3 regions of the Mesorhizobium sp. P2_A12 genome follow, and region 3 is predicted to be linked to each of the others. Evidence: predicted binding sites of a transcription regulator. Region 3 holds the regulator's gene; each other region holds the start of a gene.

Region 1 (4,127 bases), on a different contig from region 3:
GTCACGGAAAGGGTCATGATCGGACAAACAGAAAGGGCGGTGCTTTCAACACCGCCCTTCTGATTTCGCCGTTAGCCGCCGATGGCTGCCTTACGGGCTTCGACGATGACGTTGTAGAAGTCCGCCTTCACCGGAACGTAGCCGGTGAAATCGCCGCCTTCGACGCCCTCGAAGCAAGCCTTGTCCTTGGCCGGAAGGGCTGTGAAGAACGCGGTCAGCTTGGCGGTCATCTCGTCGCCGAGCGCCGTGCGCACGACCAGCGGGCCGTTCGGGATCAGGCCCGAGCGCCAGACTTCGACGAAGTCGTTGGGGTCGACGGCGCCCTTGGCGACTTCCTTGTGGAAGGTGCCGGAGGTGTAGCCGTTCTTGAAATCGCCGATGCCCGAGGAATCGTCCACCGCGACGTCGACCTTGCCGTCACGCACGGCCAGGACGTTGTTCTCGTGGCCGCCATTGAACTGCGTCGAAGCGAAGAAGGTCTCGTTCGAAGCGCCGGTGTCCTTCGGAATCTGGGTCAGCGGGATCAGATAGCCGGAGGTCGAATCCGGGTCGGCGTAGCCGAGCTTCTTGCCCTTGGCCGACTTGATGTCGATGATGCCGGAAGACTTCAGCGCCAGGCCGATCGAATAATAGCCGGTGGCGCCGTCGGTCTGCTGGGTGGTGAGGATCGGGGTGACCGCCTTCGGGTCCTTGAGAGCGACGCTGGCATAGCCGGAAGCGCCGAGTTCGGCGAAGTCGAGGGTGCCGCCGAGCAGGCCCTGGATGACGCCGTCATAGTCGGCGGCGGGGAACAGCGAGACCTTCTCGAAGCCGAATTCGGCCTTCAGATGGTCGGCCAGGCACTGGTAGTTGCGCAGCCGGTCGGTTTCGTTCTCGCCGCCAAGGATGCCGACGCGGAATTCCTTCATATCGGCGGCGTGGGCCATGCTGGTCGCCATGGCGAGCACCGAAACGGCGCTAAATACCATCTTCCTGAACATTGGATATCTCTCCTGTGGGTTCCGGCCCCGCGCCGGTAGCGTTGGTTATTCTGACAGGTGCCCTTGACGCGGGCTGGCGATCCAGGTCGCTCTTTCTTGACCCATGATCTTTCCCGAAAACCGGTTTCCACTTTTCGGGATCATGGACTCAATATCCCGGGAATGCGGGCTCGAGCGGTCCGGCGGATGCGGTGATCTTTTGCTTGTAGGCGATGCTGGTCGAGGTGATGGCCTCGGAGATTTCGCCGCCATTGCTGTCGGCGCCATAAACGAGACGGACGGCCTCGCGGTTGAGCTCTTCCGGCGGACCGTCGAAGACGACCTTGCCGGCGGCCATGCCGATGATGCGGTTGCAGTAGGCGCGGGCAGTGTCCAGCGTGTGCAGATTGGTGACGACGGTGATGCCTTCGCGCAGATTGATGTCCTGCAGCGAATCCATCACCACCTTGGCGTTGAGCGGGTCGAGCGAAGCGATCGGTTCGTCGGCGAGGATCACCTTGGGCTGCTGCATCATGGCGCGGGCAATGGCGACGCGCTGTTGTTGGCCGCCCGACAACGTGCCGGCAGGCTGCATCGCGGTGCGGGCGATGTCGAGCCGCTCGAGTGCGGCGACCGCCTCGGCGCACTCGGCGCGGGAAAACATACCGAGCAGGTTCGACATAGTCGAACGGTGGTTCAGCTTGCCGAGCAGCACATTGGTCAGCACGTCGAGGCGCGGCACCAAGTTGAACTGCTGGAAGATCATGGCACAGTCGCGCTGCCAGCGCCGCAGCGGCGAACCGCGCAATTGGGAGACCTCGGCGCCGTCAAAAAAAATCGATCCCTGGCTGGGATCGATGAGACGATTGATCATGCGCAGAAGGGTTGATTTGCCGGCGCCCGAACGACCGATAATGCCAACCATCTGGCCCTGCGGGATTGAGATGTTGATATCGCTGACGGCTGTGTTCTTGCCAAATCGTCGGGTGACGCCGCGGATTTCGAGCGTGGCTGACATGGTCGTTTCCAGTCCAGTCGCAGTTGAAGGGTCTGTTAACCCTTGGCTAGCGCAGCGCCATGAACCTGCGGTGTCGGATTGATGTCAGTTTTGTTACTGCCCACAGGCACGGTGTCAGGCGCCTGTAGCCGTCGATCAGCCGAGTACCTGCAACTCCTCGAAATGCTCCATGTCCCTGAAGCTGCAGAAGGCGGGCGCCTTGATCTCGATCACCGGAGCCTGCCGCGCGAAAAGCGCGAGGCAATCATCGAACAGTTGCTGCCATGCGGCCGCCCTGTCGTCCGCAAGACGCTGGATCTGATAGGCGAAGGTGATGTGGAAGACGTAGTTGTCATGGTCGAGATGCCTGTAGCCGAACGGCACCGCCAAGGCATCGCGCCAGTCGGCCATGATGCGCACGTCCTCGTCGGTCGCACCGGCAACGGTGAGGCCGGTCGGTACAATTTCGACCACCTTGATGTTGAACGGGCCGAAGCCCTTGAAACCCTTCAGCCGCTCCAGGTAGAGGCGGGTCATCGCGTCGATGCTGGTGTCGAGCGGCACGTCATGTGGCCAGTAGGGCAACCGGCGGCGATATTCGATGATGCCCTGGAACAGCGTCATGTGCAGGCTTGAGACGGGGGTGAAGGCCAGCCGGTCGGCATCGGGCATCGCCAGCATCCGGTCGCGCACCGCAAGCACCACGGCCTCGGAGGGCGAACCGCTGACGAGATGGCTGACGACCGTGTTGCCGGGCTCGATCAGGAAATTGCCCGACATGTCGTAGCGCGTGCCGAGATGAACGGGTGGCTTCGGATTGGAGCCGGCAAAGAATCCGGCGAGCGAGGGTCTGACAGAAACAAGCATTGCGATCTCCAGGGCAGATGGCGTCCTGCCCCGGCGATGTGTCAGGGATATGAAACAGGCTCACCCATGACAATGATGTGATGGCCTATCCGCCATATTTTTCCAGAAAGGCTTCGGCCGACAGTTCCCGGAAATCAGCTAGTGCTGTCCGCAGCTTGGCATGGTCCCAGTCCCACCAGGCGAGCGCCTGGTAGCGTTCGGCAGTGCGGCGGTCGAAGCGCTCACGGATCGGTCTGGCCGGCACGCCGCCGACGATGGTGTAGGGCGCGACATCCTTCGAGACGACCGCGCCGGCGCCGACCGCGGCACCATCGCCGACGGTGACGCCGGGCAGGATGGTCGAGCCGTGGCCGAGCCACGTGTCGTGGCCGATGGTGACCCGCTTGGCGCGGCGCTGGGCGAAGAATTCACTCTCGTGCTCTGCGTCGTCCCAATAGTCGGAAGCGCGGTAGGTGAAGTGGTGCAGCGTCGGCCGCCATGTCGGGTGGTTGGTGGCGTTGATGCGCACGCTGGCGGCAATGTTGGAAAATTTGCCGATCGTCGCGCACCAGACGGCGCAGTCCTGCATCATGTAGGAATAGTCGCCGAGGATGCTCTCGGAAACTCGGCTGCCGTCGGCGATCTCGGTCCAGCGGCCAAGCGTCGAGTTCTGCACGTCCGCCGTCGGGTGGATCAGCGGCGTCTCCGACAGTTTTTTCGTCATGCGGCGATTTTTCCGGGCGCGAAAGCGGTGACGTCGATGATGCGGTCGGCGACCGCCTCGCGCACGTCGTGGTCGTGGAAGATGCCGAGCAGAGCGACGCCAACCGCCTTCTTGGCGGCGATGAGTTCAATCACCACGTCGCGGTTCCTGGCATCGAGGGAGGCGGTCGGTTCGTCGAGCAGCAGGATCGGATGCTCGGTGATGAAGCCACGCGCGATGTTGACGCGCTGCTGCTCGCCGCCGGAGAAGGTTGCCGGCGGCAACGCCCAGAGTTTTTCCGGCAGATTGAGCTGCGCCAGCAAGGCGCGAGCCTTGCCGCGCGCGCTCTCGCGGTCTTCGCCACGCTCGACCAGCGGTTCGGCGACGACATCCAGCACCGAGACGCGCGGCACGGTGCGCAGGAACTGGCTGACATAGCCGATCGTTTGCCGGCGTATGGCAAGCACGGTGCGCGGACTGGCGGTGGCGAGATCGATCAGCCCGTCATCGTGCTTGACGATGATCTGGCCCTCGTCGACGGCGTAGTTGCCGTAGAGCATCTTCAGGATCGAGCTCTTGCCGGCGCCGGACGGGCCGCCGAGCACGGTGCATTCGCTAGCCC
Region 2 (4,127 bases), on a different contig from region 3:
GGAATGGGAAAACATCGGAAAAGTCGCGGCATTTCCGATGGATTCAAGGTGGCCATGAAAAACAACGATGAGCGCGCGCCGCTCGACCCGACCGATATCGCCATTGTCGAAGCCATGCAGGAAAACGGCCGCATCGGCATGTCCGAGCTTGGCCGCCGGGTCGGCCTGTCGCAGCCGGCGACCTCCGAGCGGGTGAAACGGCTGGAGGAGCGCGGCATCATAGCCGGTTACACCGCGGTGATCGATCCCGTCGCACTTGGCCTTGGCATGATGGCGATCATCCGGGTGCGCACCACGCATGAGCACATCCGGCCCTGCCTGAAGCAGTTCGCCGAGATGCCGCAGATCACCGAGGTGCACCGGCTGACCGGCGAGGATTGCTTCATCCTGAAAGTGGTCGTTCCCTCGCCGGCGCAGCTTGAAACCATCGTCGACGCGGTGGCCCGCCACGGCGCTGTCACCACGGCGCTGGTGCTGCGCAGCGAGGCGCCAAAGCCGATCGGCCGCGACCTGATCCGGAGATCAGGCGGCTAGAGCAATGAGATCGCGCCGCACCGAGGTCCTGAGCTGCCCTAGCGGCTGAGATCGAGAGCCGCGCTCAAATCGCCCATCGGCGGCTGGTCGTTGTTGCGCAGCGCCTTGTCGCGGGCGACGATGCCGGGCAGAACCGGCAAATCGTAGCGCGCAGTGATGAAGCGCAGGATCGACGTCGTGTCGTATTGGGTGTGGTCGACCGTGCCCATCTTCGCATACGGCGAGATGATGAAGGCCGGGATGCGGTTGCCCGGCCCCCAGCGGTCGGCCTTCGGTGGCGCGACATGGTCCCAGAACCCGCCATTCTCGTCATAGGTGACGACCACCAGCATATGGCTCCATTGCGGGCTTTTCTCCAGGTGCGAGACGACGTCGGCGAGATGCTGGTCGCCGCTCGCCACATCGGCGTAGCCGCCATGCTCGTTGAGATTGCCTTGCGGCTTGTAGAAACTCACCGCCGGCAGCTTGCCGTCGTCGATCGCCTTGATGAATTCGGCCCCGTCGAGGCCGCCATCCCTAAGATGTTCGGCCCGCGCGGCCGTGCCGGGCGCGTAAGCCGCGAAATAGTTGAATGGCTGGTGATGGAACTGGAAGTTCGGCACCGGCGTCGCGTTCTTGCCGTCGAGCGCTGCCTGCCAGGCGCCGGAGTACCAGGCCCAGCTGACGCCCTTCAGCGACAACAGGTCGCCGATGGTGATGTCGTGCTGCGGCGGCAGCGTGGTCGGCTGCGCCGGATCGGCAAGTGCCTTGTCGCCGCCTTCGGCCGGCTTGTTGGCGCTCGGCTGGTAAGGCGGCTGCATTGTATTGACGGCGTAAAAGTCTGGGGTGATGGCGCCGTCATTGACGAATTTCGGCGCGCCGCCGAGCGCCGAGGCCGGCGAATTGTCGGCAACCTTCAGCGTCGTGCCATCGGCCTCGACCACGGCGATCTGCCCCTTGACCGGGCTGGTGTCGGCGTTGGGATAGACCGGCACGCAGGCGCAGGCGAGCATGATGTGGTTGAGGAAGGAGCCGCCGAAGGCGCCCTGGAAGAAATTGTCGGCCAAAACGTATTTCTTCGCCACCGCCCACATCGGCAGCACCGAGCCGTCATAATGGCCCATCACCAGGCCGCCGGAATCGGCCCAAGCGACGAACTTGTCGTTCTTCCCGCCGTCGATCTGCATCTGCTCCTGATAGAAGCGGTGCCAGAGGTCGCGCGTGATGACGGAGGTCTTCTCGTTGAAGCCGCTGGCGTCGTCGATGGCGAAGCTGGCATTGCTGAGATGCGCCGACTGCGCCTCGGTCACCGGCGGCGTTACCCCTTTGGCGGTCAGGCCGCCCCAGGCCGGCGGCAGTTCGGTCAGCGGCTTGCCGTCGCGGTCGAGCTGGCGCACCTGGCCGGCCGAAAGGTTGGCCAGGCCGTTGGCGCCGGGGAAGCCGCCATAGAGATTATCGAAGCTGCGGTTTTCGGCATAGATGACGACGACCGTGTCGATCTTGTCATAGCCGGGAGGGGCGGCGATGGCTGTAGCCGGAATCGAGGCCAGCGCCGTGCCGGTCAGGCAAAGCGAGGTGAAAAGCGTGAACCGCGTCATGGGAGGTCCTCATGGCTAGGGTGATGGCTAGAGGGCAGTGCATGGCTCGGGGCGACGAGCCATGGCTGCAGACGCTAGGTCGATGCCTTGTCACCTTTGTGACATTTATCGCCCATCCGAACACGGTTGCGTGAGCGGGTGGACCGGTCATCAATCCGTTGCAGTGCGGACCTAATTCCGGAACAAACCGGGCTGAACCTTATGACGGCAAGACGATGGAAAGGCCTGATGACCGCGGCCGCCGCGGCATCGATGTTTGGCCTCGCCACGATCCTGCCCGGCAACGCCGTCAGCGCCGGAAGCGGCAGCGTCCACCCCGGACCGATGTCGCGCGCGGATGCCTTCGCGCGGGCGCAAGCGCTGACAGCGCTTGGCCGCAAGATGTTCTTCGACCCGTCGCTGTCGGCTTCAGGCAAACAATCCTGCTCGTCCTGCCATGATCCGCACCATGCCTTCGGCCCGATCTCGGCCGCACCGGTCGAGATGGGCGGGCCGAAGCTGAACCAGCCCGGATTGCGCGCCGTACCGTCGCTACGTTACCTCCAGGCGGTGCCCGCCTTCACCGAGCACTTCTACGATTCCGAGGATGAAGGCGACGAAAGCGTCGACAACGGCTCGACCGGCGGCCTGACCTGGGACGGCCGCGCAGACCGTGGCCGCGACCAGGCCAAGATCCCGCTGCTGTCGCCATTCGAGATGGCCAACAAGGATGCCGCCGCCGTCACCGCCGGATTGCGCAGGTCGGCATATGCCGATGAATTCAGGGCAGCCTTCGGCGACACCGTGTTCGATCATCCAGACGACGCCTTCGACGCCGCCGCCGAGGCGCTCGGCACCTTTGAACAGAGCGCCGCCGACTTCTATCCCTACTCCAGCCGTTACGACGCCTTTCTCGCCGGCAAGGCGACGCTGTCGGCGCAGGAATTGCGCGGCCGCGCGCTGTTCGAGGGCGAGGCCAAGGGCAATTGCGCCAGCTGCCACCTGAGCGAACCCGCCAATGACGGCGAGCCGCCGCAGTTCACCGATTTCGGCCTGATCGCCGTCGCCGTACCGCGCAACCTGGCCATCCCGGCCAATGCCGACCCCGCCTATTTCGATCTCGGCCTCTGCGGGCCGCTGCGCACCGACTTCCATGGCCGGGCTGATTATTGCGGCCTGTTTCGCACGCCGACGCTGCGCAATGTCGCGCTCCGCAAAAGCTTCTTCCACAATGGCTATTTCCACACGCTGCGCGACGCGGTCGCCTTCTATGCCAGCCGCGACAGCGATCCAGGCCACTGGTATCCCAAGAATGCCGACGGTACGATCAGGAAAAATGACGATTTGCCAAAGGCTTATTGGGCCAACCTCAACCAGGACCCGCCCTTTGGCAAGAAGCCGGGCGACAAGCCGGCGCTGACCGACCCCGAAATCGACGACATCGTCGCCTTCCTGCAAACGCTGACCGATGCGGATCAGCAGGGCGGGGCTGTGCCGGCGAAATGATCCCCCCGGGCCTTGCGCAGGCCAGTCTCGCACCCGCAAAACAGGTTTCTGGATCTTGCCGGATTTGGTGTGCGGCGGCGCTGGGGCAGCAAGGACCGACATTTGCAATGGCGCTTCCTCATTAGCGCTTCCTAAACTGCTCTGGGGTATCCCTTACCAATTGATGGTGGGACGCCGATGAACGCATTCTGGCGAGCAGTCGGATTTGTTGTGATCCTTGTGACCGGCGCAGCGATGCTGGCGGCCTTGCATATCGACGCCCAGCGAAACTTCGCGCTTGCCAGGGAACGCTATATCGAGAACTCCCAGGCGGCAGCCAGGACAACCGCCAAGACCGTCGAAGACGCCTTGCGGGCCGTCTACGAGAATGTGCGCACGCTGAGCTATCTGCCAAGCGTCCGAAACCTCGACCGGCATGGCACCAACCTCGGCGACGAGGGCCGCGCGACAATCCAGCAGATCTACAACAACCTCGCCAACAACGTCTCCATTTCCGAAGTCTACTTCCTGCCGCTGGATTTCGACCCCGAC
Region 3 (4,127 bases):
TTGACGGTTCTCGCGCTCAGCATCTTTGCTCGCAGCCTGACCGGACGCAGAGAGGACAAATGAGCCAGATGTTGTCTCCAGACATGACGATCGCCGCCGAGGCAATTGCCGGCAAGGCCAAGATCGAGGTCAAGAACCTCAACTTCTACTACGGCCAGAGCAAGGCACTGAAGGACATCACGCTGTCGCTGCCCGAGCGCAGCGTCACCGCCTTCATCGGACCTTCGGGCTGCGGGAAGTCGACGCTGCTGCGCGTCTTCAACCGCATCTACGAGCTCTATCCCAAGCAGACCGCCGAGGGCCAGGTGCTGCTCGACGGCCAGAACGTTCTCGATCGCTCGCAGGACCTCAACCTGCTGCGGACCAAGATCGGCATGGTGTTCCAGAAGCCGACTCCGTTCCCGATGTCGATCTATGAAAACATCGCTTTCGGCGTCAGGCTCTATGAGAAGATCAGCAAGTCAGAGATGGACGGCCGTGTCGAGCAGGCGCTGAAGCGCGCCGCACTGTGGACCGAAGTCAAGGACAAGCTCAACGCAAGCGGCCTCAGCCTCTCCGGCGGCCAGCAGCAGCGACTCTGCATCGCCCGCACCGTGGCGGTGAAGCCGGAAGTCATCCTGCTCGACGAGCCGGCTTCGGCGCTTGACCCGCTGTCGACCGCCAAGATCGAAGAGCTGATCGACGAGTTGCAAGCCGACTACACGATCGTCATCGTCACCCACAACATGCAGCAGGCGGCGCGCGTGTCGAAGCAGACGGCCTTCATGTATCTGGGCGAACTGGTCGAGTTCGACCGCACCGAGAAGATCTTCACGTCGCCCCGCGAGAAGCGCACGCAGGACTACATCACCGGCCGCTTCGGCTGAGCTCAGGCATACGAGGACTAAGATCATGGGCGAACACACAGTCGCTTCTTTCGACGAGGATCTCGGACAGATCAGCAGGCTGATCCGCGACATGGGCGACCTCGCCGGCTCGATGGTCGGCGGCGCCACCAAGGCGCTGTTGAATTCCGACAACGCCCTGGCGCAGCGCGTCGTCTCCGACGATGCGATCATGGACGCGCGCCAGCGTGAACTCGACGACCGCGCCATCACACTGATCGCCAAGCGTCAGCCGATGGCCGACGATCTGCGCCACGTCGTCGGTTCGATCCGCATGGCCGGCGACCTCGAGCGTATTGGCGACCTTGCCAAGAACATCGCCAAGCGCGTCGGCACCGTCGGCCTCAGTGTCACCCCGCGCGACCTGTCGCACTCCATCGACGCAATGGCGCAGCTGGTGCTGATCCAGGTGCAGGGCGTCATCGAGGAATATACGGCGCGCGACGCGGCGGCGCTGGCGAAGCTGCGCGCCGACGACGAGCGCATCGACGTCAAATACACCTCCGTGTTCCGCGAACTGCTGACCTACATGATGGAAGACCCGCGCAACATCACCGCCTGCACGCATCTGTTGTTCTGCGCCAAGAACCTCGAACGCATCGGCGATCACGTCACCAACATCGCGGAAAATGCATATTATGTTTTGACCGGTACGCAGCTGCCCGCCAATCGTCCGAAGCAGGACGAGACGGCAATGTCCGCGCCGGCGGCATGACGGCAGGGGTGACCAGTCGATGATCGCGCCACGCATCATGGTGGTGGAGGATGAGGAGCCGCTGGGTGTGCTGCTCCGCTACAATCTGGAGTCCGAGGGCTACCAGGTCGAGGTGGTGACGCGCGGCGACGAGGCCGAGATCCGGCTGCAGGAGAACGTCCCCGACCTTCTGGTGCTGGACTGGATGGTGCCGGCGGTTTCCGGAATCGAACTCTGCCGCCGGCTAAGGATGCGTCCCGAGACCGAGCGGCTGCCGATCATCATGCTGACCGCGCGTGGCGAGGAAAGCGATCGTGTGCGCGGCCTCTCGACAGGCGCCGACGATTATCTGGTCAAGCCGTTCTCGACGCCGGAGTTCATGGCCAGGGTCAAGGCGCTGCTGCGCCGCGCCAAGCCGGAAGTGCTGTCCAGCGTGCTCAAGGTCGGCGACATCGTGCTCGATCGTGAATCGCACAGGGTTTATCGCAAGAAGAGCGAGATTCGGCTCGGACCGACCGAATTCCGCCTGCTCGAATTCATGATGCGCCATCCCGGCCGTGTGTTCTCGCGCAGCCAGCTGCTCGACAATGTCTGGGGCGAGACGATCTACATCGACGAACGCACGGTCGACGTGCATGTCGGTCGGCTGCGCAAGGCGGTCAACAATGGCCGCATGCCCGATGTCATCCGCACCATTCGTGGGGCGGGCTACGCAATCCGGGAAGATTAGGGATATGCTGATATTCAGGTGATGCCGGCCTGTGAACGGCAGTTTCCTGCGCTTCCGGTACTCACGGATCAAATGTCCGCTCCGTTCCGGTTCTCGGAACCCGCCATTCTCGACTCGGCCTAACCTGAATCTCAACACATCCAGGCGCGTTATTCACGCAACGTTCTTGCCGCCGAGGCCGGATCTCGCCTGCGTGCCCGGCGCGAAAATCTCCTGGTCTACGAAGGTCAGCGCCCGCGTGGCGCAGCCTTCGCGGATCAGTGGCAGTTCGTTCGGTTCGGTGTCGAAGGAAATCGATTGCGAATGCTGGCCGCCGGCGGTCTGCGCAATCGCCTCGCGCAATGCCGGCTCGATCAGGTCGAAGGCGGCGGCGCTGACACCGACCATGGCGACGGGCGCCGGATCGATCAGCGCGAACAGGCTGCCGAGACCGTAGCCGAGTGCCTCGCCGGCCTTGCGATAGGCCTCGCGCTCGGGTCCATCCCTCTCGCGGGCCGCGGTCGCCAGCGCGCGCATGTCGGCGTCACTGACATCGGCCACCGGTTCCGCGTCCTCGCTCATCTGCCTTGCGTTCCGCCAGATGGCATAGTTGCCGGCATAGGCCTCGACGCAGCCCCGCCGCCCACAGCGGCACAGCGCGCCGTGCGGCCGATGGATCATATGGCCGAACTCGCCGCCCGAGGAATGGGTGCCAGTGAACAACTCGCCCTTCAACACCAGGCCCATGCCGATGCCGTGCGACAGCAGGATGGCGATGAAGTCGTCGCGGTAGCGATCGGGGTCGCGCCAGCGCAACGCGATCGCCATCATGTTGCAGTCGTTCTCCATGGTGGCGGGGATGCCGAACTCGTCCTCGAGTATGTCGGCGAAGGCGATGTCGGTGTGCGGCGTGATCGGTGACCACAGCATGGCGCGGGCACGCGTGTCGGTGATGCCCTGGATCGCCAGCGCGATGCGGGCGACACTGCGGACGTCGAGGTCGGGGTCTTCAAGACGACGCCGTACGATGGCAACGCATTCACCGACCAGCGCGTCGCGCGACATGGTCAGCGTGTCCAGCCGGCGCTGTTCCTCGGCGATCACCTGGCCGGCATAGTCGATGACGGCGACCGAGAGGAAGTTCAGTGACAGCACCACGGTCATCACCGCCGCCGCTTCCGGATTGAGGCCGAGGCCGACCTGCGGCCGGCCGCGTTTGAGCGAGCCGGCCTCGCTCGGCTTGCTCTCAGTCAGGATGCCTTCGCCGATGAGGTCGGAGGAGATCGCCGATATGGTCGAATGGCTGAGGCCCGTGGTCGCGGCGATCTCGGTGCGGGACGGCTGTCCGGCGCGGCGCACGGCCGCAATCACCATCGCCCGGTTGCGGCGGCGCAGATCGTCGTGGCGGATTCCGACCGACATGTTTTTTCACATCCTCCCGGTCGCCGCAGCCTTTCGTGCCTCCCGAAGGCCATCAGCGAAGCCTGAATGCGCGACGCTTCAGGCACTTGCTTCTGCGCGTGTCGTTGCCCCGAAACCGCTGCGGACTTTTGGGGCGACATGCGCGAAGCCAAATTCTGGCAGAACCCCACCATCATGTCATTATTTATTCCGGAGCTCGAAAAAAACTCGGAGAGACGTCAAAATCCATCAGAATCGATGTTGACAGCGTTCGGGCGTTGGATCACTATTTTTTCGAGGCTCGAAAAAATAGAGCCTCTGTGCCGGCCTACGGGTCAGTTTGGTCGCGCCATACGCGGCGCAGGGAGGATATTATGAAAAAATTCACAGCCGCCATCCTGGCGGGTGTCGCCATGTCGCTGACGCTGGTGTCGGTCGC

The links. The regulator PhoB, encoded in region 3, activates phosphate uptake and scavenging genes when phosphate is short. The targets are predictions, from matches to a motif close to TGTCATNNANCTGTCAT.
Region 1: phnC (phosphonate ABC transporter ATP-binding protein) is a predicted target of PhoB. The motif match lies at 2,048-2,064, and genes of this name have one in related genera.
Region 2: AC1DZU_RS29800 (acid phosphatase) is a predicted target of PhoB. The motif match lies at 2,200-2,216, and genes of this name have one in related genera.

The regions. Positions count from the first base shown of each region.
Region 1 is NZ_JBFUCU010000005.1:38,096-42,222, forward strand. Features, by position in the region: gene phnE (phosphonate ABC transporter, permease protein PhnE) at 1-17, opposite strand, end outside; gene phnD (phosphonate ABC transporter substrate-binding protein) at 72-980, opposite strand; gene phnC (phosphonate ABC transporter ATP-binding protein) at 1,129-1,977, opposite strand; gene AC1DZU_RS14045 (DUF1868 domain-containing protein) at 2,113-2,823, opposite strand; gene AC1DZU_RS14050 (DapH/DapD/GlmU-related protein) at 2,909-3,526, opposite strand; gene phnL (phosphonate C-P lyase system protein PhnL) at 3,523-4,127, opposite strand, start outside.
Region 2 is NZ_JBFUCU010000021.1:36,529-40,655, forward strand. Features, by position in the region: gene AC1DZU_RS29795 (Lrp/AsnC family transcriptional regulator) at 55-534, shown strand; gene AC1DZU_RS29800 (acid phosphatase) at 573-2,111, opposite strand; gene AC1DZU_RS29805 (cytochrome-c peroxidase) at 2,364-3,596, shown strand; gene AC1DZU_RS29810 (putative bifunctional diguanylate cyclase/phosphodiesterase) at 3,807-4,127, shown strand, end outside.
Region 3 is NZ_JBFUCU010000004.1:530,711-534,837, forward strand. Features, by position in the region: gene pstA (phosphate ABC transporter permease PstA) at 1-63, shown strand, start outside; gene pstB (phosphate ABC transporter ATP-binding protein PstB) at 60-866, shown strand; gene phoU (phosphate signaling complex protein PhoU) at 892-1,599, shown strand; gene phoB (phosphate regulon transcriptional regulator PhoB) at 1,619-2,308, shown strand; gene AC1DZU_RS12925 (ROK family protein) at 2,462-3,709, opposite strand; gene xylF (D-xylose ABC transporter substrate-binding protein) at 4,063-4,127, shown strand, end outside.